4 regions of the Salinarimonas sp. NSM genome follow, and region 2 is predicted to be linked to each of the others. Evidence: predicted binding sites of a transcription regulator. Region 2 holds the regulator's gene; each other region holds the start of a gene.
The links. Region 2 encodes PhoB, which activates phosphate uptake and scavenging genes when phosphate is short. Its sites were predicted from a motif close to TGTCATNNANCTGTCAT; they were not measured.
Positions count from the first base shown of each region.

Region 1 (7,600 bases), on a different contig from region 2:
GCCGGTCTCGACGGCGGGGGGCGCGGCGGGGGTGGTCGCGACGGCGGCGGTCATTCCGCGGCCTCCTTGCTCTCGCGATGCCGCTCGGCGACCTCGGCGCGCATGCGGCGCACGAGCTCGAGCTCGGCCTGGAAGTCGACGTAGTGCGGCAGCTTCAGGTGCTCGACGAAGCCCGTGGCCTGGACGTTGTCGGCATGGGCGAGGACGAATTCCTCGTCCTGGGCGGGGCTCCGGCGCTCCTCGTCGAGCTCGCCGGCGCGCAGCGCCCGGTCGACGAGGGCCATCGCCATCGCCTTGCGCTCGCTCTGCCCGAAACCGAGGCCGTAGCCGCGGGTGAACTGCGGCGGCACCTCGGCCGAGCCCTTGAACTGGTTCACCATCTGGCACTCTGTGACGTCGATCTCGCCCAGCGGCACTGCGAAGCCGAGCTCCTCGGGCACGAACTCGACCTCGACCGTGCCGATCCGCACCTCGCCGACGAAGGGATGGGTGCGGCCGTAGCCGCGCTGCGTCGAGTAGGCGAGCGCCAGCAGGAAGCCCTCGTCGCCACGGGCCAGGGCCTGCAGGCGCAAGTCGCGGTCCGCGGGGAAGGCGAGCGGCGCGCGGGTGAGGTCGGCGACGGGCGCGTCGTCCGCGGCGCGCGCCTCGCGCTCGATCAGGTCCTCGCCGGCGAGGAGGTCCGTGACCCGCGGCATGCGCACGCCCGCCTCGGCGACGGGCGCCTCCGGCGCGGGCGGGGGCTCGACGCCGGCGGCGAGCGCGAAGTCGATCAGGCGATGGGTGTAGTCGAAGGTCGGCCCCAGCACCTGGCCGCCCGGCAGGTCCTTGTAGGTCGCCGACACCCGCCGGCGCACGCGCATCGCCCCCGTGTCCACCGGCTGCGCGTAGCCGAAGCGGGCGAGCGTGGTGCGGAAGGCGCGCAGGAGGAAGATCGCCTCGATCAGGTCGCCCCGCGCCTGCTTGATCGCGAGCGCCGCGAGGTCGCGGTCGTAGAGCGAGCCCTCCGTCATCACCCGGTCGACGGCGAGCGCGAGCTGCCCGGCGATCTGGTCCGTGCCGATCTCGGGGACGGAGCGGTCCCCGCGGCGTGCGTCCGCGAGGAGCGCGTGGGCGTTGTCGATGGCGGCCTCGCCGCCCTTCACCGCGACGTACATGCGCTCACTCCCGGATCGTGGTGGTGCGCGGCAGGCCGACGATCCGGTCGCCCGAGGCGAGGATCACGTCGACGCCCCGGGGAAACAGCGCGCCGTTCGCCCGCCAGCGGGCGACGAAGCCCTCGGGCAGCGGCACCGCGTCGAGCCGCGCCACGTCGCGGATGCCGGGGCCCTTGAGCACGAGGCCGCGACCGGCCTCGAGGCGCGTGCAGGCGAGGACGAGGGTGGTCGAACGGTCGGGATAGGCCGGCTCCCCGAGCGCGAATTGGTCGAGGGGCGGCAGCGTCGCCGGATCGGAGACGAGCGCGAAGGCGGCCTCGCGGCCGTCGGCCACGATCCGCGCGCCGGTGTGGAAGCGCAGCCAGCCCGCCACGGCGGGCTCGGCCGCGAGCGCCGCGTCGAGCCACAGCGGCGCCTCGTGGTCGGCGAGCGCGAGCGCGATCGCGGCGAGCGCGGGCGGCAGCGGGGAGGGCGGTGCCAGCGAGAGCGCGAGGCGCTGCGGCGTGCCGGGCCGGGCGAGCGCCTCCATCACCGCGCGGAACACGGCCTGCGCGTCTAGGACGGGGTCGGCGAAGCCGGGCGCGAGGGCGCCGGCGGCGAGGCCTCGGTGCGACGGGTCGGCGGCGGCGCGCATCTCAATCCTCCCCGCGGACCATGGTGAAGAAATCGACCTTCGTCGCCGCGACCCGGCGCGCCTCTCCGGCGCGCTCCGCGGCGATACGGGCCTCCACCGGCGCGAGCGCCGCCTCGACGGCCTGCGGCCGGGCCTGGAACAGGGCGTCGAGGATCGCCGCCTTGCGGGCGCGGGCGGCGTCGCGGCCGAGATGGTAGGCGAAACCCGCCTCGCCCGACGGCAGCCGCACGGCCGCCCGCGTCACCGTCGCCTCGCCGGCGTTGAACGGACGCCCGTCCCCACCCATGCGCCCGCGCAGCATGACGAGCCCGGTCTCGGGCCGGCGCAGGTCGGAGACCGTGCGGGGTGCGTCGAGCGTGGCGAGCGCGGTCTCGAGCTCGTCCGTGCGGGCGAGTGCGCACAGGCGCATCGCCGCCTGCCGGGCTTCGAGGGAGGGTGGGGAGGCATCGGGGGGCATGCGCCGCTCCGGAGGGTCGCCGGGGTGGAGTTGGCGGTGGCGATCTGTGTTGTCTAGTGATATAGACAATCAGCCAATCGGGTCAAATGAAGTTTCGATGACATGCCGCCATCCGACCCCGCCTCCCGAGCCGACCCTCCCTCCCTCGTCCGCGGCGAGGGCGTCGCCGCCTGGCGGCAGATCGTCGACGGGCTGGAGGCCGACATCGGCGCCGGCCGCCTCGCTCCCGGCGACCGGCTCCCCGCCGAGACGCAGCTCGCCGAGCGATTCGGCGTGAACCGCCACACCGTGCGCCGCGCGCTCGGCGTTCTCGCCTCCCGCGGCCTCGTGCGCGCGACCCAGGGGCGCGGCACCTTCGTCGAGGCCCTCCCGCTCGCCTACCCGATCGGTCCGCGCACGCGCTTCACGGAGATCGTCTCCGGCGCCGGGCGTCAGGCCGGCGGCGTGCTGATCTCGGCCCGGGAGCGACCGGCCGACGCCTGGGCGGCGGAGCGGCTCGGGATCGCCGAGGGCGCGCCGGTGCTCGAGCTCGTCACCACGCGCTCGGCCGACGGCACGCCGATCGCGCTCGCCACCAACCTCTTCCCGCTCCCCCGCTTCGCCGGCCTCGACGCCCGCTTCCGCGAGACCGGCTCCCTGACGCGCGCCTACGCGGCGATGGGTGTGCCCGACTACCGCCGCCTCGCCAGCACGGTCGGCGCCCGCCCCGCCGGGCCGGACGACGCCGCCGCCCTCGACCTCTCCCCGGGCCGCATCCTGCTCGTCCTCGACAACGTCAACGTCGACGCGGAGGGTCTGCGCATCCAGGCGACGCGGGCGCTGTTCCCGGCGGACCGGGTGGAGATGGTCGTGGAGTGGTGAGGTCGTGCCGCCTCACCCCCCGTGCTTCTCCAGGAACGCCTCCACCCCCAGCCCCCTGAAATCCGGCAGCGCCCGGCGCAGGCGCTCGTGGTCCCAGTCCCACCAGGCGAGCACGAGGAGGCGCTCCGCGATCGGCTCCGGGAAGCGTCGGCGCACCGGACGGGCGGGGTTCCCGACGACGATCGTGTACGGCGCGACGTCCTTCGTGACGATCGCCCCCGCGCCGACCACCGCGCCCGTGCCGATCGTGCGCCCGGGCAGGACGATTGCGCCGTGGCCGATCCAGACGTCGTGGCCGATCGTCACGGGGGAGGCGCGGCGCCGGTCGAAGAAGCCCGCCTCGTCCTCCTCCTCGTCGGGCCAGTAGGCGGATGCGCGATAGGTGAAGTGCGCCTGGCTCGCCCGCTCCATCGGGTGGTTGCCCGGGTTGATGCGCACCGCCCGCGCGATGGAGCCGAACTTGCCGATCGTCGTGCAGGCGATCTCGCCGTCCTCGACGATGTAGGAATAGTCGTCGAGCACGCTCTCCACGAGCCGCGTGCGCGCGCCGACCTCGGTGTATCGGCCGAGCCGCGTCGCGGCGACGCCGGCGTCGGGGTGGACGAGGGGTGTCTCGGACAGGCGCTTCATCGGCGGGGCCCCGGGCAAGGCGGCGGCCGCATCCCGGACGCCGAGCCGGCTTTCTAGCGCGGGCGTCCGACGGTTCGGTGACGGTCGCGCCGGCCTTCGTGCAATCCCGGCCTTGCCCTTCGCCGCCGGATTGGCGACAAACCGATCCGTGACAGACGAACGCCTCGCCCCCATCCGCCCCTTCCTCGCCGCGAGCGTCGCCGTCGTGCGTGACGGGCGCGTGCTGCTCGCCGCACGCGGCAAGGAGCCGATGCGCGGGCGCTTCACGCTGCCCGGCGGCCTCGTCGAGACCGGCGAGACCCTCGCCGAGGCGGCGCTGCGCGAGCTCGACGAGGAGGTGGGCGTCACGGCCGCGATCATCGGGCCGATCCGCCCCGTCGAGATCATCCTGCGCGACGAGGCGGGCCGCGTCGCCTCGCACTTCGTCATCCAGGCGCACGCCGCGCATTGGCGCTCGGGGGAGGGGGAGACCGGCCCCGAGGCTCTCGAGATCGTCTGGGCCGACGGCGCCGAGGCCGAGCGGCTGCCGACGACGCCCGGCCTCCCGGACATCGTGCGCGCGGCGATCGCCATGGCCGAGGGCACGCGATGAGGCATACGCTCGCCCGTGCGCTCGTTCCGGCACTCGCCGCGCTGCTCCTTTCCGCGCCCGCGACGCCCCCCCGCGCCCAGGACGCCGCTCCCGCGGAGCAGGCGCCCGCGCCGCCGCCCGCCTACGAGGCGGAGCTCCTGCGCCTCTCCGAGGTCATGGGCTCGCTCGCCTTCCTGCGCGACCTCTGCGGCGCGGTCGACGCGCCCGAATGGCCGGCGCGCATGCAGGGGCTCATCGATGCGGAGGGCGAGGTGCGCGCCGGGCGGCTCGCCGGCGCCTACAACCGCGGTTACCGGGCCTTCGCGCTGACGTATCGCGTCTGCACGCCCGCCGCGGAGCGCGCGATCGCGGGCTACCTCGCCGAGGGCGAGCGGCTCTCGCGGGCGGTGGCGCGGCGCTTCGGGGGGTGAGGCCGGCGCGTGTGGCTCAGCGAATCTGGCAGCGCGCGCAGTAGAACGTCGAGCGGCCCGACTGCACGATCCGCTCGACCGTCCCGCCGCACCCCTGCGCCGTGCACGGCTCGCCCTCCCGGTCGTAGACCTTGAACCCGTGCTGGAAATAGCCGAGCGAGCCGTCCGCGTGGGCGAAGTCGCGCAGCGTCGAGCCGCCGGCGGCGACCGCCTCGCTCAGCACGGCGCGGATCTCCTGCGCCAGCAGATGCGCGCTCGCCCGCGGGCGCCCCGTCTTCGTCGCCACGCTTCCCGCCGGCGCCTCCGGATGCAGGCGCGCGCGGTGGAGCGCCTCGCAGACGTAGATGTTGCCCAGCCCCGCGATCAGCCGCTGGTCGAGGAGGGCGGCCTTGAGCGGGGCGATCTTTCCGTGGAAGAGCGCGGCCAGCGTCTCGCCGGAGAGCGCGTTGCCGAGCGGCTCGATGCCGAGACCGGCGAAGTGCCTGCATTCGGCGAGCCCCGCCGAGGGCACCAGGTCCATGTAGCCGAAGCGGCGCACGTCGTTGTAGGTGACCCGCGCGCCGGTGTCGAACTCGAACACGACGTGGTCGTGCAGCGGCATCGTGCCCGGCGCGTAGTGGAACTCCCCGGGCGTGATCACGGCGTGCGCATGCTCCACCGTGAACCGGCCCGTCATGCCCAGGTGCATGATCAGGCTCTCGCCGGTGGAGAGATCCGCGATCAGGTACTTCGCCCGGCGCGACAGCGCGCGCACCTCGGCGCCCGCGAGCCGCGCCTCGAACCGTGGCGGGAAGGGGAAGCGCAGGTCGGGCCGGCGCTGGTCCACCCGCGTGAACCGCGCGCCCACCATGGCGGGCTCGAGCCCACGGCGGACGGTCTCGACTTCGGGAAGCTCGGGCATGTCTCGGCTTGGCGTGCGTGTCGCGGGGGGGCGCGGGTGGGAAATGCGGCCCGCGCGCCTAGATCAGATAGCCTCGGCCCGCGGCTTTCGCTATGTCTCCGGGCGACGCAGGGTGCGCGAGCGCGAGAACGGTGGACGCGATGGTGGACGAGACGACGACGCACTTCGGCGAGAGGACGGTTTCGCTCGGGGAGAAGCAGGGCCTCGTCGACGACGTGTTCCGCTCGGTGGCGCGGCGCTACGACCTGATGAACGACCTGATGTCGGCGGGCCTCCACCGGGCCTGGAAGGATGCGATGGTCGCGTCGCTGCGCCCGGCGCGCACGCGGCCCTTCGCCCATCTCGACGTCGCCGGCGGCACCGGCGACGTCGCCTTCCGCGTCCTCGACGAGGCCGGGCCGGCGGCGCACGTCACCGTCCTCGACATCAATCCCGAGATGCTCGCGGTGGGCCGCGAGCGGGCGGGCGCGCGCTACGGGTCGCGCGCCACCTTCGTGGAGGGGAACGCCGAGGTCCTGCCGTTCGAGGACAGGCGCTTCGACGCCTACACGATCGCCTTCGGCATCAGGAACGTGCCGCGCATCGAGGCCGCGCTCGCCGAGGCGCACCGCGTGCTCAAGACCGGTGGGCGCTTTCTCTGCCTCGAGTTCTCGATGCCCGACATCCCGGGCTTCGACCGGATCTACGACGCCTATTCCTTCAACGTCATCCCGCGCATCGGCAAGGCGGTGACGGGGGACGCGGAGAGCTACCGCTACCTCGTCGAATCGATCCGTCGCTTCCCCACGCCGGGCGTCTTCGCCGACATGATCGAGGAGGCGGGCTTCCGGCGCGTGTCGCACCGGCCGATGACCGGCGGGATCGTGCGCCTGCATTCGGGCTGGAAGATCTGATGGGCGTCGCTTCGTGATCGGTGCCGCCATCCACATCGCGCGCATGGCGCGCGCCGGCTTCGTGCTCGCCCGTGAGGGCGCGCTCGGCCTCGTCGATCCGTCCGTGCTGCCGCCCTTGCCGCGGCTCGGGCTGAGGCTCGCCCGTCTCGTCGAGCGCAGGGACGCGGGCTCGTCGCGCAGCCGCCTCTCGGCGGCGCTCGTTCGGCTCGGGCCCTCCTACGTGAAGTTCGGTCAGTTTCTTGCGACGCGCCCGGACATCGTCGGCTTCCAGGCCGCGCGCGATCTCGAGAGCCTGCAGGACCGCCTGCCGCCGTTCCCGCGCGAGGAGGCGGTGCGCGTCGTCGAGGAAGCGCTCGGGCGCCCGATCGAGGCGATCTTCTCGCATTTCGGCGAGCCGGTCGCCGCCGCCTCCATCGCCCAGGTCCACCGCGCCGTGATGAGGACGCCGGAGGGCGGCGAGCAGGTCGTCGCGGTCAAGGTCGTGCGACCGGGCGTGCGCCAGCGCTTCTCCCAGGACCTGCAGGACATGCGCTTCGCCGCGCGCCTCATCGAGGGCTACGATCCGGAGGCGCGCCGCCTCAAGATGGTCGAGGTGGTGGAGACGCTCGCACGCTCGGTCGTGATCGAGATGGACCTGCGGCTCGAGGCCGCCGCGCTCTCGGAGCTCGCCGACAACACCAAGAACGACTTCGAATTCCGGGTGCCCAAGCCCGAGTGGGACCTCACCGACCGCGAGGTGCTGACCCTCGAGTGGATCGACGGGATCAAGCTCAACAAGCCCGAGGACATCGACGCCGCCGGCCACGACCGCGTCGCGCTCGCGCGCATCGTCATCCAGAGCTTCCTGCGCCAAGCGATCCGCGACGGCTTCTTCCACGCCGACATGCACCCCGGCAACCTGTTCGTCGACGCGCGCTCGCGCCTCGTGGCCGTGGACACCGGCATCATGGGCCGGCTCGGCCACCGCGAGCGGCGCTTCCTCGCCGAGATCCTGCTGGGCTTCATCCGCCGGGACTACGTGCGCGTGGCGGAGGTGCACTTCGAGGCGGGCTACGTCCCCCCGCGCCA
Region 1 covers NZ_JBQTCJ010000062.1:14,361-21,960, forward strand. The annotation lists gene ACTZWW_RS18785 (alpha-D-ribose 1-methylphosphonate 5-phosphate C-P-lyase PhnJ) at 1-54, opposite strand, end outside; gene ACTZWW_RS18790 (carbon-phosphorus lyase complex subunit PhnI) at 51-1,154, opposite strand; gene phnH (phosphonate C-P lyase system protein PhnH) at 1,159-1,788, opposite strand; gene phnG (phosphonate C-P lyase system protein PhnG) at 1,790-2,245, opposite strand; gene phnF (phosphonate metabolism transcriptional regulator PhnF) at 2,348-3,106, shown strand; gene ACTZWW_RS18810 (DapH/DapD/GlmU-related protein) at 3,119-3,736, opposite strand; gene ACTZWW_RS18815 (NUDIX hydrolase) at 3,885-4,328, shown strand; gene ACTZWW_RS18820 (TIGR02301 family protein) at 4,325-4,738, shown strand; gene mutM (bifunctional DNA-formamidopyrimidine glycosylase/DNA-(apurinic or apyrimidinic site) lyase) at 4,755-5,639, opposite strand; gene ubiE (bifunctional demethylmenaquinone methyltransferase/2-methoxy-6-polyprenyl-1,4-benzoquinol methylase UbiE) at 5,780-6,532, shown strand; gene ubiB (2-polyprenylphenol 6-hydroxylase) at 6,546-7,600, shown strand, end outside.
Region 1: the regulator PhoB is predicted to act here: its motif matches at 3,803-3,819, upstream of ACTZWW_RS18810 (DapH/DapD/GlmU-related protein).

Region 2 (7,600 bases):
ACGCCGTCTTCCCGCACCTCACCGTGTTCGAGAACATCGCCTTCGGCTTGCGCATGAAGAAGATGCCCAACGCCGAGGTCGAGGAGAAGGTGCGGCGCGCGGCCACGATGATGCACATCGAGCAATTGCTCGCGCGCTATTCCGGCCAGCTCTCCGGCGGCCAGCGCCAGCGCGTCGCGGTCGCCCGGGCGCTGGCGACGGAGCCGGAGGTGTTGCTCATGGACGAGCCGCTCTCGAACCTCGACGCGCTGCTGCGCCTCGAGATGCGCGCCGAGCTCAAGGGCGTGCTCCAGGAGAGCCGCACCACGACGATCTACGTCACGCACGACCAAGTCGAGGCGATGAGCCTCGCGGACCGGATCGTGGTGATGCATGGCGGCCACATCGTCCAGCACGCCGCCCCGCTCGACGTCTATCGCGACCCGGCGACCCGCTTCGTCGGCAGCTTCATCGGCAACCCGCCGATGAACTTCCTGCCGGCGACGCGGGTGACCGGCGGCTGGTCGGCCGCCGGCATCGTCCTGCCCGGGCCGGACGTGACGCAGGACGCGATCGAGCTCGCCGTGCGGCCCGAGGATCTCGCTCCCGCCGAGACCGGCCTCGCCGGCCGCGTCAAGGTCGTCGAGCCGCTCGGCGCGCATCAGCTCGTGACCATGGACGTCGCCGGCCACCTGTTCCGCGCGGTGCTCGAGAGCGATTTGCCCGTGCGCCCCGGCGAGACACTCACCCTGGCGCCGCGCCCCGAGCGCGTGCGCTGGTTCGATCCGAAGACGCAGGCGGCGATCGCCTGAGCCACCAGCTTGAAGAAGCCCCGCATGACGAACCCCGCACTCGACGAAGACCGCCTGCGTACCGAGGCCCGCGCCATCCTGCGGGAGAACGATCTCGGCGGCTACACCATCCCCACGAAGGGCCTCTACCCCTTCCAGTGGAACTGGGATTCCTGCCTCGTCGCGCTCGGCCTCGCGCACGTGGACGAGGACCGGGCGCTCACCGAGATCGAGACGCTCGTCGCCCACCAATGGCCGGACGGGATGGTCCCGCACATCGTCTTCCACGCCGACCACGAGACCTACTTCCCCGGGCCGGACGTCTGGGGCACCGCGCGCGCGACGCCGACGAGCGGCATCACCCAGCCGCCGGTCCTGGGCTACGCCCTGCGGCGCCTCCTCGACGGCGCGCGCGACGGCGCGATGGTCGCGCCGCGGGTGGCGGCGCTCCTGCCGAAGGTGGCCGCCTGGCACCGCTGGTTCGCGAACGCCCGCGACCCGGAGGCGACCGGCCTCGTCGCCATCCTCCACCCCTGGGAGAGCGGCCGCGACAACGCGATCGACTGGGACGACGCGCTCGCGCGGGTGCCCACGGACGGCATCGGCAGCTACGTGCGCCGCGACACGACCCACGTCGACGCCGCGCAGCGCCCGACCAAGGAGGAGTACGACCGCTATCTCTGGCTCGTGCAGCGCTTCCGCCGGCTCGGCTGGAACCAGGCGGCGCTGCACGACGCCTCGCCGTTCCGGGTGGTCGACCCCGGCTTCAACGCGATCCTCACGCGCTCGGCGGAGGATCTCGCGGCGATGGCGCGGGCGCTCGACGCGCCGGAGATCGCGGCGGAGGCGGAGAGCCAGGCGGCGCGCGGGCGCGCGGCGCTGGACGGGCTCTGGCACGACGGGCTCGGGCAATACGCGGCTTACGACCGCGCCGCCGGCGCCCTCGTCGAGAGCGCCTCGATCGGCGGCCTCCTGCCGCTGATGGCGCTGGAGCCCGGCCATCCGCGCGTCGACGCCCTCGTCGCGCGGCTAGCGGGCCTGCGGGCGGCGGTGAGCCACCCCGTCCCGAGCCACGATCCCGCCGATCCGCGCTTCGACCGCCTGCGCTACTGGCGCGGGCCGCTCTGGCTGATCGCCAACCGCCTCGTCGCCGACGGGCTCGCCCGCCACGGCCGGGCGGAGGCGGCCGCGGAGATCGCGCGCGACGGCCTCGCGCTCGTGGCGAGGAGCGGCTTCGGGGAGTACTTCGACCCGCTCGACGGCCGCGCGCTCGGCGGCAAGCGCTTCAGCTGGACCGCCGCGATGGTGCTCGACTTCCTGGAGATGGCGTGAGCGGGATCGAGCGCGGGTGAGGCTCAGCCCACGAACGCGCGCTCGACCACGAAATGGGCGGGCTTGGCGTTCGAGCCCTCCTCCAGCCCGGCCGCGGTGCACAGCGCCCGGCAGTCGCGCGTCATCTCGATCGAGCCGCAGATCATCACCCGATCGGTCTGCGGGTCGAGGGCCGGCACGTTCAGGTCGGCGAAGAGCCGGCCCGACTCGATCGCGTCCGTGACCCGGAACGGGTGCGGATGCGGCTCGCGGGTTACCGTCGTGTAGAAGGTCAGGCGCGGGGCGGCGATCTCGCCCACCAGCGGATCCTCGACCAGCGCCCGCACGGTGTTCTCGCCATAGGCGAGCTCGGCTACGCGCCGGCAGGACTGCGTGAGGATCACCTCGTCGAACTTCTCGTAGGTCTCGGGATCGCGGATCAGGCTCGCGAAGGGCGCGATGCCGGTGCCGGTGGAGAGCATCCACAGCCGCCTTCCGGGCGCGAGCGCGTCGAGCACGAGCGTGCCGGTGGGCTTCTTCTTGATCAGGATCTCGTCGCCCACGGCGATGCGCTGGAGCCGCTCGGTGAGCGGGCCGCCGGGGACCTTGATCGAGAAGAACTCGAGCTCGTCGTCCCAGCTCGGGCTCGCGATCGAGTAGGCGCGGAACACGGGCTTCTCTCCGCCGGGAAGTCCGATCATGACGAACTCGCCCGAGCGGAAGCGCAAGGAGGCCGGGCGCGTCGTGCGGAAGCGGAAGAGCCGGTCGGTATAGTGCTCGACGAGCACGACGCGCTCGACGTGGCAATCGACGGGCGCTGCGATCGCGCCGGCGGCGGCTGTATCCGACATCGTGGTCCTCTCGTGCGGGCCTCTGGTCAGGGCGCTAATGGCCGAGCTCGGCGACGCACGTGCTCTACCACAGACCCATTTCGCAGCGCACCACGTACGAAACCGAACCCGGGAGAGCAAGCGGGGCGGCTCGCGCGGCTCGTTCAGGCGCCGGGCGCGCCGTCCGCCTTGGCGAAGGTCTCGTCGAAGGAATAGCCCGCCCCGCGCACGGTGCGGATCGGGTCGAGCGTCTCGCGGGTGTTGATCGCCTTGCGCAGGCGCCCGACGTGGACGTCGACCGTGCGCTCGTCGATGTAGACGTCATGCCCCCAGACGCCGTCGAGCAGCTGCTCGCGGGTGAAGACGCGGCCGGGGCTCTGCATCAGGAACTCGAGCAGCCGAAACTCGGTCGGGCCGAGATGCAGCTCGCGGCCGCCGCGGCGCACGCGGTGGGTCTCGCGGTCGAGCTCGATATCGCCGGCGACGAGGGTGTTGGCGATGTGGGCGGGCTTCGTGCGGCGCAGGAGCGCGCGCACGCGCGCCAGCAGCTCGGGCACGGAGAAGGGCTTGACGATGTAGTCGTCCGCCCCGGTGGCGAGCCCGCGCACCCGGTCGCCCTCCTCGCCGCGGGCGGTCAGCATGATCACGGGCAGGCGCTCGGTCTCGCGGCGCGCACGGATTCGACGGCAGAGCTCGATGCCGGAGAGGCCGGGCAGCATCCAGTCGAGGAGGACGAGGTCCGGGATCTGCTCGCGCAGCCGCACCTCGGCCTCGTCGCCGCGGGCGACCGCGTCGACCTCGTAGCCCTCAGCCTCCAGGTTGTAGCGCAGGAGGAGCGTCAGGGGCTCCTCGTCCTCCACGACGAGGATACGCGTGCTCATCGGTCGCTCGCCTCGCGCTCCCTCAGGTCCCGCCGGCGCCCTGCGCCGCGTCGGCGGGCTGCCCGGTCTCGTAGGCCGTGCGGTCCATCTTCGGCCGCTCGGCGGTGATCGGCTGGCCGGTGACGAGGTAGTGGATGGTCTCGGCGACGTTGGTCGTATGGTCGCCGATGCGCTCCACGTTCTTGGCGCAGAAGAGGAGATGCGTGCAGAAGGTGATGTTGCGCGGATCTTCCATCATGTAGGTGAGCAGCTCGCGGAAGAGCGAGTTGTAGAGCGCATCCGTCGCGCCATCGCGCCGCCAGACCTCCAGCGCCTTGTCGACGTCGAGCTGGGTGTAGGCGTCGAGGATGTCCTTGAGCTGGCCGAGCACCATGTCCGACATGCGCTCGACGCCGAGCACGACGCGCTGCGGCTCGAACTGGCCGGAGATGGCGAGCGTGCGCTTGGAGATGTTCTTGGCCATGTCGCCGATCCGCTCGATGTCGGAAGCGATGCGGATGGCGGAGATCACCTCGCGCAGGTCGATCGCCATCGGCTGGCGCCGGGCGATGGTGAGGATCGCCTTCTCCTCGATGTCGCGCTGAATCGTGTCGAGCCGGTAGTCCGTGGTGACGACGGACTGGGCGAGGCCCACGTCGCGGCGCACCAGCGCCACGGTGGCGTCGGCGAGCATCTTCTCGGCGATGCCGCCCATCTCCATGATCGAGCGGCGCAGCTCCTGGAGCTCGGCGTCGAACGATGCGACCGTATGTTCGGACATGGGTCCGTCTCCTCGAGGGCTGGCGGCGCGGCTCAGCCGAAGCGGCCGGTGATGTAGTCCTGGGTGCGCTTGTCACGCGGATTGGTGAAGATCATGTCGGTCGGTCCCTCCTCGACGAGATAGCCGAGGTGGAAGAAGCAGGTCTTCTGCGAGACGCGGGCGGCCTGCTGCATCGAGTGCGTGACGATGACGATCGTGTAGTTCTGCCGCAGCTCGTCGATCAGCTCCTCGATGCGCGCGGTGGCGATCGGGTCGAGCGCCGAGCAGGGCTCGTCCATGAGAATCACCTCGGGCGACACCGCGATGGCGCGCGCGATGCACAGGCGCTGCTGCTGGCCGCCGGAGAGGCCGGTGCCGGTCTCGAGGAGCCTGTCCTTCACCTCGTCCCACAGGCCGGCCTTGCGCAGGGAGGCCTCCACGATGACCGCGATGTCGGCCTTCGACTTGGCGAGTCCGTGGATGCGCGGCCCGTAGGCGACGTTCTCGAAGATCGACTTCGGGAAGGGGTTGGGCTTCTGGAAGACCATGCCGACGCGGGCGCGCAGGGTGACGACGTCGAGGCTGGGATCGTAGATGTCCTTGCCGTCGATCGTGATGTCGCCCTCGACGCGCGCGCCGTCGATCGTGTCGTTCATGCGGTTGAGGCAGCGCAGGAAGGTGGACTTGCCGCAGCCGGACGGGCCGATGAAGGCGGTGACCGCCTTCTCCGGGATGCCGATCGTGAGGTCGTAGATCGCCTGCTTGGCGCCGTAGAAGACCTTTACGTCGCGGGCGTCGACCTTCGACGGATTGCCGATCTCCAACGGTACGCGGACGGTCTCGCGCTTGTCGAGAACGGGCGCCGGGGCATCCGGCGCAGCGGTGGGGGCATGCATGGCGGTCATCTCGTCTCCTCGCTCGCTCACCACTTCCGCTCGAGGCGGTTGCGCAGAAGGATCGCGATCAGGTTCATCAGGATCAAGAAGCCGAGCAGCACGAGGATGCCGGCGGAGGTGCGCGCGACGAAGCCGCGCTCCGGGCTGTCGGCCCAGATGAAGATCTGCGTCGGCAGCGCCGTCGCCGGGTCGAGCAGCCCGCCCGGCGGGCTCGTGATGAAGGCGTTCATGCCGATGAGGAGCAGCGGCGCCGTCTCGCCGAGCGCCTGGGCGAGGCCGATGATGGTGCCCGTCAGGATGCCCGGCAGCGCCAGCGGCAGGACGTGGTGCATCACCACCTCGTGCTTGGAGGCACCGACGCCGAGCGCCGCCTCGCGGATCGAGGGCGGCACCGCCTTGAGCGCCGCGCGCGTCACGATGATCATGGTCGGCAGCGTCATGAGCGCGAGCACCATGCCGCCCACGAGCGGCGCCGAGCGTGGCATGCCGAACCAGCCGAGAAAGACGGCCAGGCCGAGCAGGCCGAAGACGATCGAGGGAACCGCGGCGAGATTGTTGATGTTCACCTCGATGACGTCGGTCCACTTGTTCTTCGGCGCGAACTCCTCGAGGTAGACCGCCGCGGCGATGCCGATCGGGAAGCTGAGGATGAAGCACACCGCGAGCGCGAAGAACGAGCCGACCACGGCGCCGGAGAGGCCGGCGAGCTCGGGGAAGCGGCTGTCGGCGTTGAAGAACAGCGCCGAGTTGAACCGCTGCGCGACGAGGCCCTGCTCCGCCAGCCGGTCGAAGAGCGCGATCCCCCGATCGTCGACGCGGCGGCGGCCCTCGTCGGAGTCCCGCTCGACGAGACCCTTGGCGAGCTGGTCGTAGGGGTCCGAGGCCGGGATCGCCAGCCGGATCGTGGTCCCGATCACGCTCGGGTTCGCCACCACGTAGTCGCGCAGGATGAAGTGCGCGTTGCGGGTGAGGATGTCGCGCGCGGCGCGCAGTTCCGCCGCGTCGACGCCGGGCAGGACCCCGGCGAGCGTGGCCGTGATCAGCTCGCGATACTCGCCGTCGCTCGGGTCCGCCGCATCGACGGCGCCCGGATCGACGAAGATCTCGAGCGCGATCTGCGTCTGCGTGAAGGCGCGGTAGCCGTTCAGCACGAGCGAGCCGACGAGGATCGCGAGCAGGCCGAGCGCGGTCGCGATGGCCACGAGGCCGTAGATGCGCAGCCGGGACTCGGCGGCGCGACGACCCCGGCGGCGCGCCTCCGCCTCCGGCGACGTCCAGTCGATGGGGCCAGCCCCGACGAGCGCGGTGTCAGTCATACTTCTCTCGATATTTCTGGACGATCCGCAGCGCAACGATGTTCAGCACCAGCGTCGCGACGAAGAGCACGAGGCCGAGCGCGAAGGCGGCGAGTGTCTTGGGGCTGTCGAAGGCCGTGTCGCCGATGAGCAGCGTCACGATCTGCACCGTGACCGTCGTCACCGAGTCGAGGGGGTTGAAGGTGAGCGTCGCGATCAGGCCGGCGGCCATGACGACGATCATCGTCTCGCCGATGGCGCGGCTCACCGCGAGCAGGATGCCGCCGGCGATCCCGGGGAGAGCCGCCGGCAGGAGCACCTTCATGATCGTCTCGCCCTGCGTCGCGCCCATGGCGAGCGAGCCGTCGCGCATGGAGCGCGGCACCGCGTTGAGCGCGTCGTCCGTCATCGACGAGATGAAGGGGATGATCATGATCCCCATCACGCCGCCGGCGACGAGGGCCGTGTTGGGCGCGACCGGGATGCCGAGGGACATGCCGAGGCCGCGGATCGCCGGGGCGACCACGATCACCGCGAAGAAGCCGTAGACCACCGTGGGGATGCCCGCGAGGATCTCCATCATCGGCTTGACGATAGCGCGGATCCGGTCGCTCGCGAACTCGGTGAGGTAGATCGCCGAGAACAGGCCCACGGGCACGGCGACCGCCATCGCGATGGTCGCCACGAGCAGGGTGCCGACGAAGACCGGGATCGCGCCGAACGCCCCGGCGCCGGCGATCTGGTCCGGGCGAATCGCGATCTGCGGCTCCCACCTCAGGCCGAAGAGGAACTCGACGATCGGGACCATGCGGAAGAAGAGCGTCGCCTCGAACAGGAGGGCGCCGATGATGCCTAGCGTCGTGAAGATCGCGAGCACC
Region 2 covers NZ_JBQTCJ010000016.1:48,417-56,016, forward strand. The annotation lists gene ACTZWW_RS08560 (ABC transporter ATP-binding protein) at 1-791, shown strand, start outside; gene ACTZWW_RS08565 (MGH1-like glycoside hydrolase domain-containing protein) at 816-2,102, shown strand; gene ACTZWW_RS08570 (ferredoxin--NADP reductase) at 2,126-2,932, opposite strand; gene phoB (phosphate regulon transcriptional regulator PhoB) at 3,076-3,792, opposite strand; gene phoU (phosphate signaling complex protein PhoU) at 3,815-4,552, opposite strand; gene pstB (phosphate ABC transporter ATP-binding protein PstB) at 4,585-5,427, opposite strand; gene pstA (phosphate ABC transporter permease PstA) at 5,454-6,743, opposite strand; gene pstC (phosphate ABC transporter permease subunit PstC) at 6,736-7,600, opposite strand, start outside.

Region 3 (7,600 bases), on a different contig from region 2:
GCGTGGGCTTCATCCGGTCAGCCGGATGCACTTCGCCATCGGCATCCTGTCCTACCTCTCCGCGCCGCTGTGGCTCGCCTTCCTGCTCTCCGGCCTGCTGCTCGCGCTCCAGGCCCAGTTCGTGCGGCCGGACTATTTCGCGGCCGACTTCGCGCTCTTCCCGACCTGGCCGGTGATCGACTTCGAGCGCGCCCTCGGGCTGTTCGGGGCGACGATGGCGGTGCTGCTGCTGCCCAAGCTCTTCGGGCTCCTCGTCGCGATGACGTCGGGCCCGGTGCGCCGCGGGCTCGGCGGACCGCTGCGCGCCACGGGCGGCGTCCTGCTCGAGACGCTCGCCTCGGCGCTGCTCGCCCCCGTGATGATGGCGCTGCAATCGGCCGCGGTGTTCCAGATCCTGCTCGGCCGCGACGCCGGCTGGAAGGCGCAGCGGCGCGAGGACGGCTCTGTGCCGTGGTCGGAGATCGCCCGGCGCCACCGCTGGCACACGGCGCTCGGCGTCGCCCTCGGCGTGGCGGCGCTCGCGGTCTCGCCGGCGGTGTTCCTGTGGACGAGCCCGGCGGTGATCGGCCTGCTGCTCGCGATCCCGCTCTCCGGCCTCACCGCACGTCCCGCGCCGCGGATCGCCGCCGCCGGCCTGCTGCGCACGCCCGAGGAGCGCGCCGCCCCGCCGATGCTGGTGCGCGCCCGCGCCCTGCGCGGCGAGATCGCCGCGGCGCTGGGGGCCGAGCGGCCGGCGGTGACCCGCCTGCTGGACACGCCGTCGCTGACGGCGCTGCACGTCGCGATGCTGCCGGCCGCGCCCGCGGGCCGCATCGGCGTCGACCCAGCCTTCGTCGTCGCGCTCGCCCGGCTCGACGCCGCCGAGAGCGTGGAGGAGGGGCTCGCCGAGATGGACCGCGCCGAGACCGTGGCGCTGCTCTCGCGGCGCGAGGGCATCGCGCGGCTGCTCGACCGGGTTCGCCCGCCGCCGCCGCAGGCACAGGCGGCGTGAGCGGCGGGGGCTCCCCCCGCTTGTGATCCGCCTGCGGCTGCCGCATAACCCGCGGGTCGCCTCACCGCGTCCCCGGAGACCCGCCCGTGCCCGTCATCGCCTCGCAGATCGACCTCTCGTCCCATGAAGCGCAGGAGAACCGCGCCGCCTGGGCCGCGCTCGCGGCGGATCTGAGGGCGCGTCGGGCGGAGGTCGCCGCCGGCGGGCCGGCGAAGGCGCGCGAGCGGCATCTCGCGCGCGGCAAGCTGCTGCCGCGCGAGCGGGTGATGCGCCTCCTCGATCCGGGCGCGCCCTTCCTCGAGATCGGCGCGCTCGCCGCCTGGGGCATGTACGAGGACGCGATCCATTCCGCCGGCGTGATCGCCGGCATCGGCCGGGTGTCGGGCCGCGAATGCATGATCGTCTGCAATGATTCGACCATCAAGGGTGGCACCTACTACCCGATGACGGTCAAGAAGCACCTGCGCGCCCAGGAGATCGCCCGCGAGAACCGCCTGCCCTGCATCTACCTCGTCGATTCCGGCGGTGCGAACCTGCCCCACCAGACCGAGGTCTTCCCCGACCGGGAGCATTTCGGGCGGATCTTCTACAACCAGGCGCAGATGTCCGGCATGGGCATCCCGCAGATCGCCTGCGTGATGGGCTCGTGCACGGCGGGCGGCGCCTACGTGCCGGCGATGTCCGACGAGACGGTGATCGTGCGCCGCCAGGGCACGATCTTTCTGGGCGGCCCGCCGCTGGTGAAGGCGGCGACGGGGGAGGTGGTCTCGGCCGAGGACCTCGGCGGCGCCGACGTGCACGCCCGCCTCTCGGGCGTCGCCGACCACTACGCCACCGACGACGCGCACGCGCTCGCCATCGTCCGGCGGATCGTCGCGAACCTCAACGGCGTCAAGCGCGTCGACCTCGCGCTCGCCGAGCCGGTCGAGCCCGCCTACGGCGAGGACGAGCTCGACGCCGTCGTCCCTACCGACCTCAAGAAGCAGTACGACATCCGCGAGGTGATCGCCCGCCTCGTCGACGGCTCGGAATTCGACGAGTTCAAGCGCCTCTACGGCACGACGCTGATCACCGGCTTCGCGCGCATCCACGGCATGCCGGTGGGCATCATCGGCAACAACGGCATCCTCTTCTCGCAGAGCGCGCAGAAGGGCGCGCATTTCGTCGAGCTGTGCTGCCAGCGCGGCATCCCGCTCCTGTTCCTGCAGAACATCACCGGCTTCATGGTCGGGCGCGAGTACGAGGCCGGCGGCATCGCCAAGGACGGGGCGAAGCTCGTGACGGCGGTGGCCTGCGCGCAGGTGCCGAAGCTCACGCTGATCGTCGGCGGCTCCTTCGGCGCGGGCAATTACGGCATGTGCGGGCGCGCCTATTCCCCGCGCTTCCTGTTCATGTGGCCCAACGCCCGCATCTCCGTGATGGGCGGCGAGCAGGCGGCCTCGGTGCTCGCGACCGTGCGACGCGACAACATCGAGGCGGAGGGGAAGTCCTGGACGGCGGAGGAGGAGGAGGCCTTCAAGGCGCCGATCCGCGACAAGTACGAGGCCGAAGGCTCGCCCTTCCACGCCACGGCTCGGCTGTGGGACGACGGCGTGATCCTCCCCTCCGAGACGCGCCGCGTGCTGGCGCTGGCGCTCTCGGCGACCCTCAACGCGCCGATTCCGCAGACACGCTTCGGCGTGTTCCGAATGTGAGGGGGGCGGGAACCGCGGCCGTTTCCCGGCGTTGATCGGCGCTCGTCCGCTTCGACGCTCTTCGGGAGGCTCGTCATGAAGGCATCGCTCCTCGCCTGCTTGGCTCTCGTGCTGGTCCTGGGCGCTTGCAGCCCTTATTCCCGCACGGATCGCGCATTGACGGGAGGCGCGATCGGCGCCGGAACCGGTGCGGTCGTCGGTGGCGCGGCGACGCGCAGCGTGGGGGGGGCGCTCGTCGGGGGCGTCATCGGCGGCGCCGCAGGGGCGATCATCGGTGCGGAGACGACGCCGCGCGCGTGCACCGCGATCGACTCACGCGGGCGCCGCGTCGCCGTGCAGTGTCGCTGAGGCAGCGCCGCTTTACCGATTTTTATCCGCATGATGCGAGCGTGGGGTCGAACGTCATGCGACAGGCCCCATGCTCAACCGCTCCAGCCTCAGCCGGATCAGCTACTTCAGCCGCTGCACCCTCGATCGCGATCAGGCGAAACGGGCGGAGCAGCTCGATCGGCTGGTGCGCTCGAGCCGGCGTCAGAACGAGTTCGGCCTGATCACCTCGATCCTCGTCCTCGACCGCGGGTGGTTCGGCCACATGCTGGAGGGGGACCGCGACGCGTTGAACACCACGTTCAAGCGGATTTCCTCGGACAACCGCCACAAGGAGGTGCGCATCATCGAGTGGCGCGAGATTCCCCGCCGCGAGCTCCTGCCCTCGCTGGAGCTGCTCGAGCGCAACCTCATGACCCAGGAGGTGCTCGAGAAGTACGCGCTGGACGAGGCCTTCGCGCGCGGCACGCCCAAGCCGATGCAGGTCCACGAGTGCATGCTCGCGCTCCAGCAGTGCCTGCTGGCCAAGCGCGGCATCGAGGCCCTGACCTGAGGGAGCGATCAGATGTCAGACGATCCGTTTCCCTCGGTCCTGATCATCGACGACAACGCCAAGATCGGCCGGCTCGTGGCCGAGATCTTCCTGCGCCTGGGCTTCGCCGACGTGGACGTCACCCCCTCGGGCGTCGAGGGCATCGAGATGATCCGCAACGGCAGCTACGGCCTCATCGTCTGCGACCTCGACCTCGAGCCCGTGGACGGTCTCCAGGTGCTGCGCACGGTCAAGAGCGACGAGGAGATGTTCAAGATCGCCTTCATCCTCACCGAGACCTCGATCACCTTCGAGCAGGTGACGGCCGCCCACGCGGCGGGCGTCGACGCCTTCCTGCTCAAGCCCTTCGACATCGCGCTGCTCAAGCAGAAGCTGAAATCCGTCCTCCGCCGCCAGGCCAAGCGCCGGCGCATCGTCAACGACTGGGCACCCAAGAGCCTGCAGGACGTGCTCTGAGGCGAGCGAGGCGGCCTCGTCAGCCGCCGTCCGCGGCGGACGGGTCCTGGCAGACGTCGACCCAGGTCGCGCCGACGAGTGCGGCCATCCGCTCGGGTGCGATATGGACCGCGGCGTTGGTCGCGCCCGCCGCAGGCACCACGACGTCGAAGGCCTTCAGCGACACGTCGCAATGGACCGGCAGATCGGTCGCCAGCCCGAACGGGCAGACGCCTCCGACCGGGTGGCCCGTGAGGGTCGCCACCGTCTGCGCGTCCGGCATCTTCGCCTTCGCTCCGAACGTCGCCTTCATCTTCCTGTTGTCGAGACGAGCGTCGCCGCGGGCGACGACGAGCACGACGCGCTCGCCGATCGCGAGCGTGAGCGTCTTGGCGATACGCGCCGGCTCGACGCCGTGCGCGGCGGCGGCCTCCGCGACGGTCGCGCTCGAGGCCTCGGTGACGATGACGGCGATGTCGGGCGCGCGCTCGGCGAGGAAGGCGCGCACGCTGTCGAGGGACATGGCGAAGAGCTCCGATGCGTGCCGCCCCGCTTAGCGTGACGAAGCGCGAAGGTCCAGAACCCGAGGTCCCCGTGCGCGGTCGCGCGGCGGGGCGCTCTTCCACGTGACAGGGGGTCGATCGCGCGGCGCGACATCGCTCCTGCGTCGCCGTGGTGACCCGACGGGCCGCGATCGCACCAACCGATCAATATCGTTAATTGCATTTGTGATGTCCTGCCCCTCCGCCGTCCCGCCGCCTATCGGCTAGCCGGCTCAGTGTCACAGGGCCGTTACGAAGCGTCACGACAAGGCGCTCACGTCGCGTCCCCGGCCCGCACGGCCCGGGGCGACGGGCCTCTTACGAAACGGGAGACGTCCATGTCCTTCACCCGCACGATCCTGGCCGGCACCTCGGCCACGGCGATCCTGCTCGCCGCCGGCGCCGCCAGCGCCCAGACGCAGCTTCAGTGGTGGCACGCCATGGGCGGCGAGCTCGGCGAGAAGACCGCCGCCGTCGCGGCCGGCTTCAACGCCACGCAGGACGAGTACGAGGTCGTACCGGTCTACCGCGGCAACTACACCGAGACGATGACGGGCGCGATCGCCGCGTTCCGCGCCCGCGAGCAGCCGCACATCGTGCAGGTCTTCGAGGTCGGCACCGCGACCATGATGGCGGCCCAGGGCGCGATCTACCCGGTCTACCAGCTGATGCAGGACCACGGGCAGAACTTCGATCCGTCGGAGTACCTCCCGTCGGTGGTCGGCTACTACGCGGATCCGGAGGGCAACATGCTCTCGATGCCGTTCAACTCGTCCACGCCGGTGATGTACTACAACAAGGATGTCTTCGAGGCCGCCGGCCTCGATCCGGAGACCGCGCCCCAGACCTGGGACGAGGTCGTCGCGGCCTCGCGCGCCATCATCGAGTCCGGCGCCGCCACCTGCGGCTTCACGACCGGCTGGCAGTCCTGGGTGCAGATCGAGAACTTCTCGGCCTACCACGACGTCCCGCTCGCGACCCTCGACAACGGCTTCAACGGCCTCGGGACCGAGTTCGCCTTCAACAGCGACCTCCACGTGCGCCACATCTCCAACATGAAGGGCTGGGCCGACGAGGGCGTGTTCAAGTACGGTGGCCGCCAGTCCGACTCCGCGCCGCTGTTCTACTCGGGCGAGTGCGCGATCTACATGAACTCCTCGGCCGCGCAGGCGGGCGTGAACGCCAACACCGACTTCGAGGTCGGCGTGGCGATGCTGCCCTACTACGACGACGTTCCGGGCGCGCCGCAGAACTCGATCATCGGCGGGGCCACCCTGTGGGTGCTCCAGGGCCACGAGGCGGAGGAGTACGAGGGCGTCGCGGCGTTCTTCGAGTACCTGTCGCAGCCCGACGTCCAGGCGCAGTGGCACCAGGACACCGGCTACCTGCCGATCACGCAGGCCGCCTTCGAGCTCTCGGAGAGCCAGGGCTTCTACGCGCAGAACCCCGGCACCGACGTTTCGGTGCGGCAGATGACCCTCAACGAGCCGACCGGCAACTCGCGCGGCCTGCGCCTGGGCAACTTCGTCCAGATCCGCGACGTGATCAACGAGGAGCTGGAGCTCGTGTGGTCGGGCCAGAAGACCCCGAAGGAGGCTCTGGACACGGCCGTCGAGCGCGGCAACGCGCTGCTGCGCCAGTTCGAGGCCGACAACGGCTGAGGCGACGCGCCTCTCCACGGGACGCCGCCCTCCACGGGCGGCGTCCTCCTTTTGCCGGCGACGCGTCCGCGTGCCGATCCGGCTCTCCCGCTCGCGCTGTCGGGGCGCTCGCGACCGGACCCGCCCATGCACAAGAAAGTCACCTTCCGCGGCTTCGCGCTGCCGCTCGCGCTGCTCCTGCCGCAGCTCGCGATCACGGCGGTCTTCTTCCTGTGGCCGGCGGGGCAGGCGCTCTACCAGTCGGTGCTGCGCCAGGACCCGTTCGGGCTGCGCACCACCTTCGTGGGGCTCGCCAACTTCGAGCGGCTGTTCAGCGATCCGCTCTACCTGAACGCCTTCCAGGTGACGGTCGTGTTCTCGGTCGCGGTGACCGCGATCGGGCTGTCGCTCGCTCTGCTCCTCGCGGTGATGGCCGACCGGGTGATCAAGGGCGCGTCGGGCTACAAGACGCTGCTCGTGATGCCCTACGCCGTCGCGCCCGCCGTCGCCGGCGTGCTGTGGTGGTTCCTGTTCAATCCCTCGATCGGTTTGTTCGCGCACGCGCTGCGCGCGGTCGGCATCGACTGGAACCACCTGCTCAACGGCGGCCAGGCGATGATCCTCGTCGTCGTCGCGGCGGTCTGGAAGCAGATCTCCTACAACTTCCTCTTCTTCCTCGCCGGGCTGCAGGCGATCCCGAAGTCCCTGATCGAGGCGGCGGCGATCGACGGGGCGGGGCCGATGAAGCGCTTCTGGACGATCGTCTTCCCGCTGCTCTCGCCGACCGCCTTCTTCCTGCTCGTCGTCAACGTCACCTACGCCTTCTTCGACACCTTCCAGATCATCCACGCGACGACCTCCGGCGGACCCGGCCAGGCGACGACGATCCTCGTCTACAAGGTCTATTCCGACGGCTTCGTCGGGCTCGATCTCGGCGGATCCGCCGCGCAGTCGGTCGTCCTGATGGCGATCGTCATCGTGCTGACCTTCATGCAGTTCCGCTGGATCGAGCGGCGCGTGCAGTACTGAGGAGCGCCGCCATGGTCGAGAACCGTCCCGTCCTCACGATCCTGCGCCACCTCGTCCTGGGGCTCGGCGTCGCGATCGTGCTCTTCCCCGTATGGGTCGCCTTCGTGGCATCGACCCACCCGCAGGCGGCGCTGATGTCGGGCACCGCGCCGCTCCTGCCCGGCGACCGGCTGATCGAGAACTACTCGCAGCTGCTCTCGGCGGGCATGTCCCAGGCCGGCGGCACGCCGGTGGGGTTGATGCTGCTCAACTCGTTCATCATGGCGCTCCTCATCGCCACGGGGAAGATCGCGGTCTCGCTCGTCTCGGCGTTCGCGATCGTCTACTTCCGCTTTCCCTTCCGGATGGTTGCGTTCTGGATCATCTTCCTCACGCTGATGCTGCCGGTC
Region 3 covers NZ_JBQTCJ010000061.1:6,849-14,448, forward strand. The annotation lists gene mdoH (glucans biosynthesis glucosyltransferase MdoH) at 1-991, shown strand, start outside; gene ACTZWW_RS18590 (carboxyl transferase domain-containing protein) at 1,078-2,685, shown strand; gene ACTZWW_RS18595 (glycine zipper domain-containing protein) at 2,761-3,033, shown strand; gene ACTZWW_RS18600 (BLUF domain-containing protein) at 3,104-3,565, shown strand; gene ACTZWW_RS18605 (response regulator) at 3,578-4,021, shown strand; gene ACTZWW_RS18610 (YbaK/EbsC family protein) at 4,041-4,523, opposite strand; gene ugpB (sn-glycerol-3-phosphate ABC transporter substrate-binding protein UgpB) at 4,881-6,203, shown strand; gene ugpA (sn-glycerol-3-phosphate ABC transporter permease UgpA) at 6,330-7,211, shown strand; gene ugpE (sn-glycerol-3-phosphate ABC transporter permease UgpE) at 7,223-7,600, shown strand, end outside.
Region 3: the regulator PhoB is predicted to act here: its motif matches at 4,780-4,796, upstream of ugpB (sn-glycerol-3-phosphate ABC transporter substrate-binding protein UgpB).

Region 4 (7,600 bases), on a different contig from region 2:
ATGAGCTGGAAGTTGAAGGGCAGGTGTGCGCCCGAGAGGTCGCGGCCGTAATAGGCCATCAGGCGCTCGAGCGGCAGGTAGATTTCGCCGATCAGGAGCCGGTCGTCGTAGGCGTCGACGACCCCGCGCATCTCGGAGATGACGATCGCCATGTCCTCGTGATCGTTCGAGTGCGCCTGCAGCAGCGTGTCGATCTCCGGCATGCCGGGCTTCCAGCCGGGGTTCGGCGGGTTGTCGCGCAGCTCCGGGTCCTTCATGCAGTAGTAGACGACGTCTAGCCGGAAACCGTCGACGCCGCGGTCGAGCCAGAAGCGCATGGCGTCGTACATCGCGGCACGAACCTCGGGGTTGCGCCAATTCAGGTCCGGCTGCTCGGGCAGGAAGGAGTGCAGGTAGTACTGCCCCGTGGCTTCGTCCCACGTCCAGGCCGGGCCGGAGAACACCGAGATCCAGTTGTTGGGCGGCGACCCGTCGGGCTTCGCGTCGCGCCAGACGTACCAGTCGCGTTTGGGGTTGTCGCGGGAGGAGCGGCTCTCCAGGAACCACGCGTGCTGGTCGGACGTGTGGTTGGGCACGAAGTCCATGATGACCTTCAGCCCGAGCGCCTTCGCCCGCGCCACCAGCCGATCGAAGTCGTCCAGCGTGCCGAACAGCGGATGAATGCCGGTGTAGTCGGCCACGTCGTAGCCGTGGTCCTTCATCGGGGACGGGTACACGGGGCTGATCCAGACCGCGTCGCAGCCGAGCCCGGCGATGTGGTCGAGGCGCTGCTCGATACCCATCAGGTCGCCGATCCCGTCCGCGTCCGTGTCCTGGAACGAGCGGGGATAGACGTGGTAGATGATGCCGCGCTGCCACCATCTCGTGCCGGCGATCATGACGCTCCTCCCGGTTTGGCAGCCGGGTGAACGACGCCGCCGCGCGGGACGTTCCGTGCGCCGATCCCGGCCAGTCGAGGCCGCGTGCATTGCGGTGGCTGCGCCCGGCGGCATTGTCATTTTCGACGATCGTGCTATTTTCGGCCCCGGAGTGAGCGAGGAGGGTCTCCCCTCCCCACCCTTTTCATCAGCCTCCCAGGCTCAAGCGGAAGGCGAGGTTCAGGCTCGCCTTCCGCATCCAGCGGAAGCTGATGGACACGCTCAGGCGCGGAAATTTCCACGACATCGAAATGCCCTCCGTACGATCGAGCGGGTCCCCCGCCCGGAGCCGCCGGGAGGAAGCCCGGCGCGGGGCGCCTCACCGCCCTGGCGTTTCGTCCGATCGCGAGCGGCAACCCACGTGGACGGCGTAGCGCCCGCAACCTCGTCGGTGGCGTTTTTGTCGTCTTCGGACGCTCGGGGCGTTGCCGTTTTTCGGAAGGTGCGCTATCTTTCGAGCCGGAGTGAGGGGAAGGGTCTCCCCTCCCCCCTCTTTCGTCACTGTCTTGAGTACATGCGGAAGGCGAGTGTGAGGCTCGCCTTCCGCCCCCAGCGAACGGTGACCGACACGCTCAGGCGCGGAAAATTCCACGACATCGCTGTGCCCTCCGTGCGATCGAGCGGGTCCTCCGCCCGAGGGCGCCGGGAGGAAGCCCGGCGCGGGGCGCCTCACCGCCCTGGCGTTTCGCGCGATCGCGGGCGGCAACCTAGCGCCTTCCGGGACGGGCCGCCAGCGGGATGCGAGCATTTCGGTCGAAATTCGCCTGATACGCAGCCGTGTGGGGTGAAGCGGCTTGCCATTCGGCGCAGGCTTGCTATCTTCGTCATTGGAGTGAACGGGAAAGGGTTTCCCCTCCCCCGCTCGTTTCGTCAGCCGCTCAGGGCGACGCGGAAGACGAGGTTCCATCTCGTCTTCCGCACCCTGTGCAGCGTGACGGACACGGTCAGGCGTGAAAAGCTCCACGTCATCGCATGTCTCCTCCAGCGATCGAACGAGGCTGTCGCCCGCAGGCGCGCGGAGCCCGTCCCCGGCGCGGGGCTATGGACCGCCCTTGCGTTTCGCTCGATCGCCGCCGGCAACCTATCGGCCAGGCTCGCGCTCCGCAAGCCAAAGGCTGTATGTACGTCGCCTGACGACATAGGAGGCCGCGTCCCGCCCCGCCGCCTTGCCCTCCCCGCCCCGATCGTCCACCTTCGCACCCCGTCGAACCGCCCGAGAGTCGCCGCCGGTGCGCCCGTCCGTCCTCGATCCGCTCTTCGCCCCCGCGACCTCGCTGCCCGGCGTGGGGCCGAAGATCGCGCCCCTCGTCGACCGGCTCGTCGGCGAGCCGGGGCAGCCCGCGCGCGTGGTCGATGTCCTGTTCCACCTCCCCACCGGGGGCGTCTCGCGGAAGGTCGCGGGGAAGATCGCGGATGCGCCGATCGGCGAGCCCGTCTCCCTCGTCGTCACCGTCTCGCATCACCAGCCGGGACCGCTCAACCGCTCGAAGGCGCCCTACCGCGTCGTCGCCGACGACGACAGCGGGGACGTGGCGCTGGTGTTCTTCAACATGCCGCGCGCGCGCATCGAGCGGCTCCTGCCGATCGGCGCGCGCAAGGTCGTCTCGGGCAAGCTCGAGGTCTACGACGGCCGCCGGCAGATGGTGCATCCGGACCGGATCGTCGACCTCTCCGAGCTCGACACGCTCCCGGCGGTCGAGACCGTCTACGGCCAGACCGAGGGCCTCTCCTCGCGCATGATCGCGCGGCTGGCCGGCGCGGCGCTGGAGCGCGTGCCGGACCTGCCCGAGTGGCAGGACCCCGCGTTCCTCGCCCGCGAGCGCTTCCCGCCCTTTCGCGAGGCGCTCGCCGCCCTCCACCGGCCCGAGAGCCTGGAGGCCGTGGCCGGCGAGTCCGGCGCGGCGCACCCGGCCCGCCGGCGCCTCGCCTACGACGAGGCGCTCGCCTCGCAGCTGGCGCTCGCGCTCGTGCGCGCCCGCGCCCGCCGCAAGCCGGGGCGCTGCAATGCCGGCGACGGGCGGCTCGTCGAGGCGATCACGCGCGGCCTGCCCTACGCGCTCACCGGCGCGCAGGCCCGCGCGGTCGCCGAGATCCGCGCCGACATGGCGTCGGACAAGCGCATGCTGCGCCTCCTCCAGGGCGATGTCGGCGCCGGCAAGACCGTGGTGGGGCTGTTGGCCATGGCGAGCGCCATCGAGGCCGGCCGGCAGGCGGCGATGATGGCGCCGACCGAGATCCTGGCCCGCCAGCACTACGCCCGCCTGAAGCCCTTCGCCGACGAGGCCGGCCTCTCGATCGCGCTGCTCACCGGGCGCGACCGCGGCGCGGAGCGGCGCGCGGCGCTCGCCGGCTTCGCCGACGGCACGGTGCAGATCGCGGTGGGGACCCACGCGCTGTTCCAGGACGAGGTGACGTTCCACGACCTGGGGCTGGCCGTGGTCGACGAGCAGCACCGCTTCGGCGTCCACCAGCGCCTCGCGCTCGGCGCCAAGGGCAAGGCGGTGGACGTGCTCGTCATGACCGCGACCCCGATCCCGCGCACGCTGGCGCTCACCTATTTCGGCGACATGGACGTCTCGGTCCTCGACGAGAAGCCGCCGGGCCGCCAGCCGATCCAGACGAAGCTCGTCGCGCTGGGCCGCATCGGCGAGGTGGTGAAGGGACTGGGCCGCGCCATGGAGGCCGGCGCGCGCGTCTACTGGGTGTGCCCGCTCGTCGAGGAGAGCGAGACCATCGACCTCGCCGCCGCGGAGGAGCGCGCCGAGGACCTCGGCCGCTGGTTCGGCGAGAAGGTGGGCGTGATCCACGGCCGCATGCCCGGCCGCGACAAGGACGAGGCCATGCGCCGGTTTCAGGCGGGGGAGACGACGCTCTTGGTCTCCACCACCGTGATCGAGGTCGGCGTCGACGTGCCCGAGGCGACGATCATGGTGATCGAGCACGCCGAGCGCTTCGGGCTGGCGCAGCTCCACCAGCTGCGCGGGCGCATCGGGCGCGGCTCGGGGGCCTCGACGTGCTTGCTGTTGTACAAGGGCCCGCTGGGCGAGACCGCCCGGGCGCGGCTCGAGATCATGCGCGAGACGGAGGACGGCTTCCGCATCGCCGAGGAGGATTTGAAGCTCCGCGGCGAAGGCGAGGTGCTGGGCACGCGGCAATCGGGGCTCCCGGGCTTCAAGCTCCTGCGTCCGGAGACGGACGGGCGGCTGCTCGAGACGGCGCGGGACGATGCGCGGCTGGTGGTGGAGCGCGACCCGGGGTTGGCGGGGGAGCGGGGGGAGGCGCTCAGGGTGCTGTTGTATTTGTTCTCGCGGGATGCGGCGGTCAGGACGTTGGGGGCGGGGTGAGGGGCGCGCCCGCCCTCGGCTGCGGCGTGTTGTATCGAGCATCTTCCATCAGGGAAGATGCCCGCATCGTCGAGACTGCTCCCCTTGCGACCGACCCGGCCACGATCACCGGCCCGGCCGCATGCCGTGCGCGCGCTCGAACGGCCGGCTCGGCGCCCTTCCCAGCGCCCGTCCTCGCGCTCCAGCGAGCCGCGGAAGTCCTCGTAGGTGAGCATCGTCATGAGAGACCTCGCTCCATGCAGTAAACCATTCCTCGCCATAGCGAAGATCTCTTCTGACGTGCACGAGAGCATGAATATCGACAATTAACAACACGCCCGATCGCGCTCGCCCCCACCATCCCTGCCCCCTCCCCCGCGACCTCACGCCTCACCACCGTCGCGCACTTGTCACGGGACTGTCATCCGCGGAAAGTAACCGGGCCAGGAGCCGCACGGGACGTCACGCGAGCCGCGCGCGACGCCGGTGACAAGGCCGCCAGCCATAGGGGTCACGCCGATGTACTTCCGCACCTTCGCAGCCGCCGCGGCGCTGCTCGTCGCGACGGGCGCCGCCCAGGCCGAGTTCACGCTCGGCGATCGCTTCACCGACGCCGACGGCGATCTCGTCGCCGACATCCCGAGCGATCCGTCGCAGCAGATCGATCCCGGCACGCTGATCTTCGCCTACACGCCGGTCGAGGACCCCGCGGTCTATGCCGAGGTGTGGGCCGGGTTCCTGGAGCATCTCGAGGCGGCGACCGGCAAGGACGTGCAGTTCTTCCCCGTCCAGTCGAACGCCGCGCAGATCGAGGCCATGCGCGCCGGGCGCCTGCACATCGCGGGCTTCAACACGGGCTCCAACCCGCTCGCGGTCGCCTGCGCGGGCTTCCGTCCCTTCGCCATGATGGCGGCCGCGGACGGCTCCTACGGCTACGAGATGGAGATCATCACCTATCCGGGCTCGGGCATCGAGAGCGTCGAGGACATCCGCGGCAAGCAGATGGCCTTCACCTCCGAGACCTCGAACTCCGGCTTCAAGGCGCCCTCCGCCCTGCTCGCCTCCGAGTTCGGCATGACCGCCGGGACCGATTTCGAGCCGGTGTTCTCGGGCGCCCACGACAACTCGATCCTCGGCGTCGCCAACAAGGACTACCCGGCGGCCGCGATCGCCAACTCGGTCAAGGCGCGCATGCTCGATCGCGGGGTGGTGAACGCCGACCAGCTCTCGGTGATCTACACCTCGCAGACCTTCCCCACCACGGGCTACGGCGTCGTCTACAACCTCGCGCCCGAGCTGCAGCAGCAGATCCGCGACGCGTTCTTCTCCTACGACTGGGAGGGCACCGCGCTCGCCGAGGAGTTCGGCCGCAACGGCGAGGACCAGTTCATCGAGATCTCCTTCCAGGAGAACTGGGCCGTCATCCGCCAGATCGACGAGGCCAACGGCGTCGAGTACACCTGCAACTGATCTCGCCCACGAGGGAGAGATCTCGGCGACGCGGCGCCCTCGGGCGGCGCGTCGCCCGTCGCGAAACGGGGGGAGAGTGGCATGCTGCGCGTCGAGGGCCTGACCAAGCGCTACAAGACCGGCGACCGGGCCCTGACGAACGTCTCGTTCGAGGTGCCGTCGGGCCAGGTCGTCGGGCTGATCGGGCCGTCCGGGGCCGGCAAGTCGACGCTGATCCGCTGCGTCAACAGGCTCGTCGAGCCGACCGGCGGCAAGGTCTTCCTCGGCGAGCGCGAGATCACCCGCGCCGGCCGCGCCGACCTGCGGCGCGTGCGCCGGCGCATCGGCATGATCTTCCAGGAATACGCGCTCGTCGAGCGGCTGACCGTGATGGAGAACGTCCTGTCCGGACGGCTCGGCTACGTGCCGTTCTGGCGCTCGTTCCTGCGGCGCTTCCCGCAGGCCGACGTCGACAAGGCCTTCGCGCTGCTGGATCGCGTCGGGCTCACCGATCACGTCGACAAGCGCGCGGACGCGCTCTCGGGCGGGCAGCGCCAGCGGGTGGGCATCGCGCGAGCGCTGGAGCAGGACCCGGAGCTCCTGCTCGTCGACGAGCCCACCGCCTCGCTCGACCCGAAGACGTCGCGCCAGATCATGCGGCTGATCTGCGAGATCTGCCGCGAGCGGCGGCTGCCGGCGATCATCAACATCCACGACGTGCTGCTGGCCAAGATGTTCGTCGACCGCATCGTCGGCCTGCGTGCCGGCGAGGTCGTTTTCGACGGCCCACCCGAGGCGCTCGACGAGGCGGCGCTCACCGCCATCTACGGCTCGGAGGACTGGCAGGCCATGCGCCAGGAGGCGGACGAGACGGCGCGGGACGCCGCCGACGCCGCCGACTTCGAGGCGCGCGCGAAAGCGGGCGCGGCATGAACGCGCCCTCCCCGCTCGCCGCGCGCCCCTCCGCCCCGCTCGCCGGGCGGCGCTGGAAGCGCCCGCCGATCTTCATCCAGCGCGGCTGGCTGCGGCTCGTCGTCTACGGCGGCTTCGCGCTCTACCTCGCGCTCGCGATCTCGACCGTCGAGGTGAACTGGGCACGCGTGGCGGAGGGCATGGAGCGCGGCCTGCGCTTCGTGCAGGGCTTCCTCACGCCGGACTTCACCTCCCGCTCGACCGACATCGTCAAGGGCTTCGTCGAGAGCCTGACGATGACGCTGACGTCCACCGTCGCGGGGGTGATCCTGTCGATCCCGATCGGCATCGGGGCGGCGCGCAACATCGCGCCCCTGCCGGTCTACGCCGTGTGCCGCGCCATCGTCGCCGTGTCGCGCTCCTTCCAGGAGATCATCATCGCGATCCTGCTCGTGGCGATGTTCGGCTTCGGCCCCTTCGCCGGCTTCCTGACGCTGACCTTCGCGACGATCGGCTTCATGGCGAAGCTGCTCGCGGAGGACATCGAGGACATCGACGAGGCCCAGGCCGAGGCCATGCGCGCCACCGGTGCCGGCTGGTGGCAGGTGCTGAACTGGGGCGTCCAACCCCAGGTCCTGCCGCGGCTCGTCGGGCTCTCGATGTACCGGCTCGACATCAACTTCCGCGAATCGGCGGTGATCGGCATCGTCGGCGCTGGCGGCATCGGGGCGACGCTCAACGTCGCCATGGACCGCTACGAGTACGACACCGCCGCCGCGGTGCTGCTCCTCATCATCCTCATCGTCATGGCCGCCGAGTATTCCTCGAGCTGGCTGCGCAAGCGGATCCAGTGATGCCGGTCTCCCACGTCGCCGATCGCCCGGTCTGGACGCGCCGCACCACGCGCGAGCAATTCGCCGCCTATGCCGGCTGGCTCGCGCTCGTGGCGCTCACGGTCTTCGCCTTCCAGGTGATGACGCGCGACACGATCTGGTTCTT
Region 4 covers NZ_JBQTCJ010000046.1:16,354-23,953, reverse strand. The annotation lists gene ACTZWW_RS16050 (alpha-amylase family glycosyl hydrolase) at 1-878, opposite strand, end outside; gene recG (ATP-dependent DNA helicase RecG) at 2,147-4,261, shown strand; gene phnD (phosphate/phosphite/phosphonate ABC transporter substrate-binding protein) at 4,760-5,710, shown strand; gene phnC (phosphonate ABC transporter ATP-binding protein) at 5,792-6,622, shown strand; gene phnE (phosphonate ABC transporter, permease protein PhnE) at 6,619-7,455, shown strand; gene phnE (phosphonate ABC transporter, permease protein PhnE) at 7,455-7,600, shown strand, end outside.
Region 4: the regulator PhoB is predicted to act here: its motif matches at 4,649-4,665, upstream of phnD (phosphate/phosphite/phosphonate ABC transporter substrate-binding protein).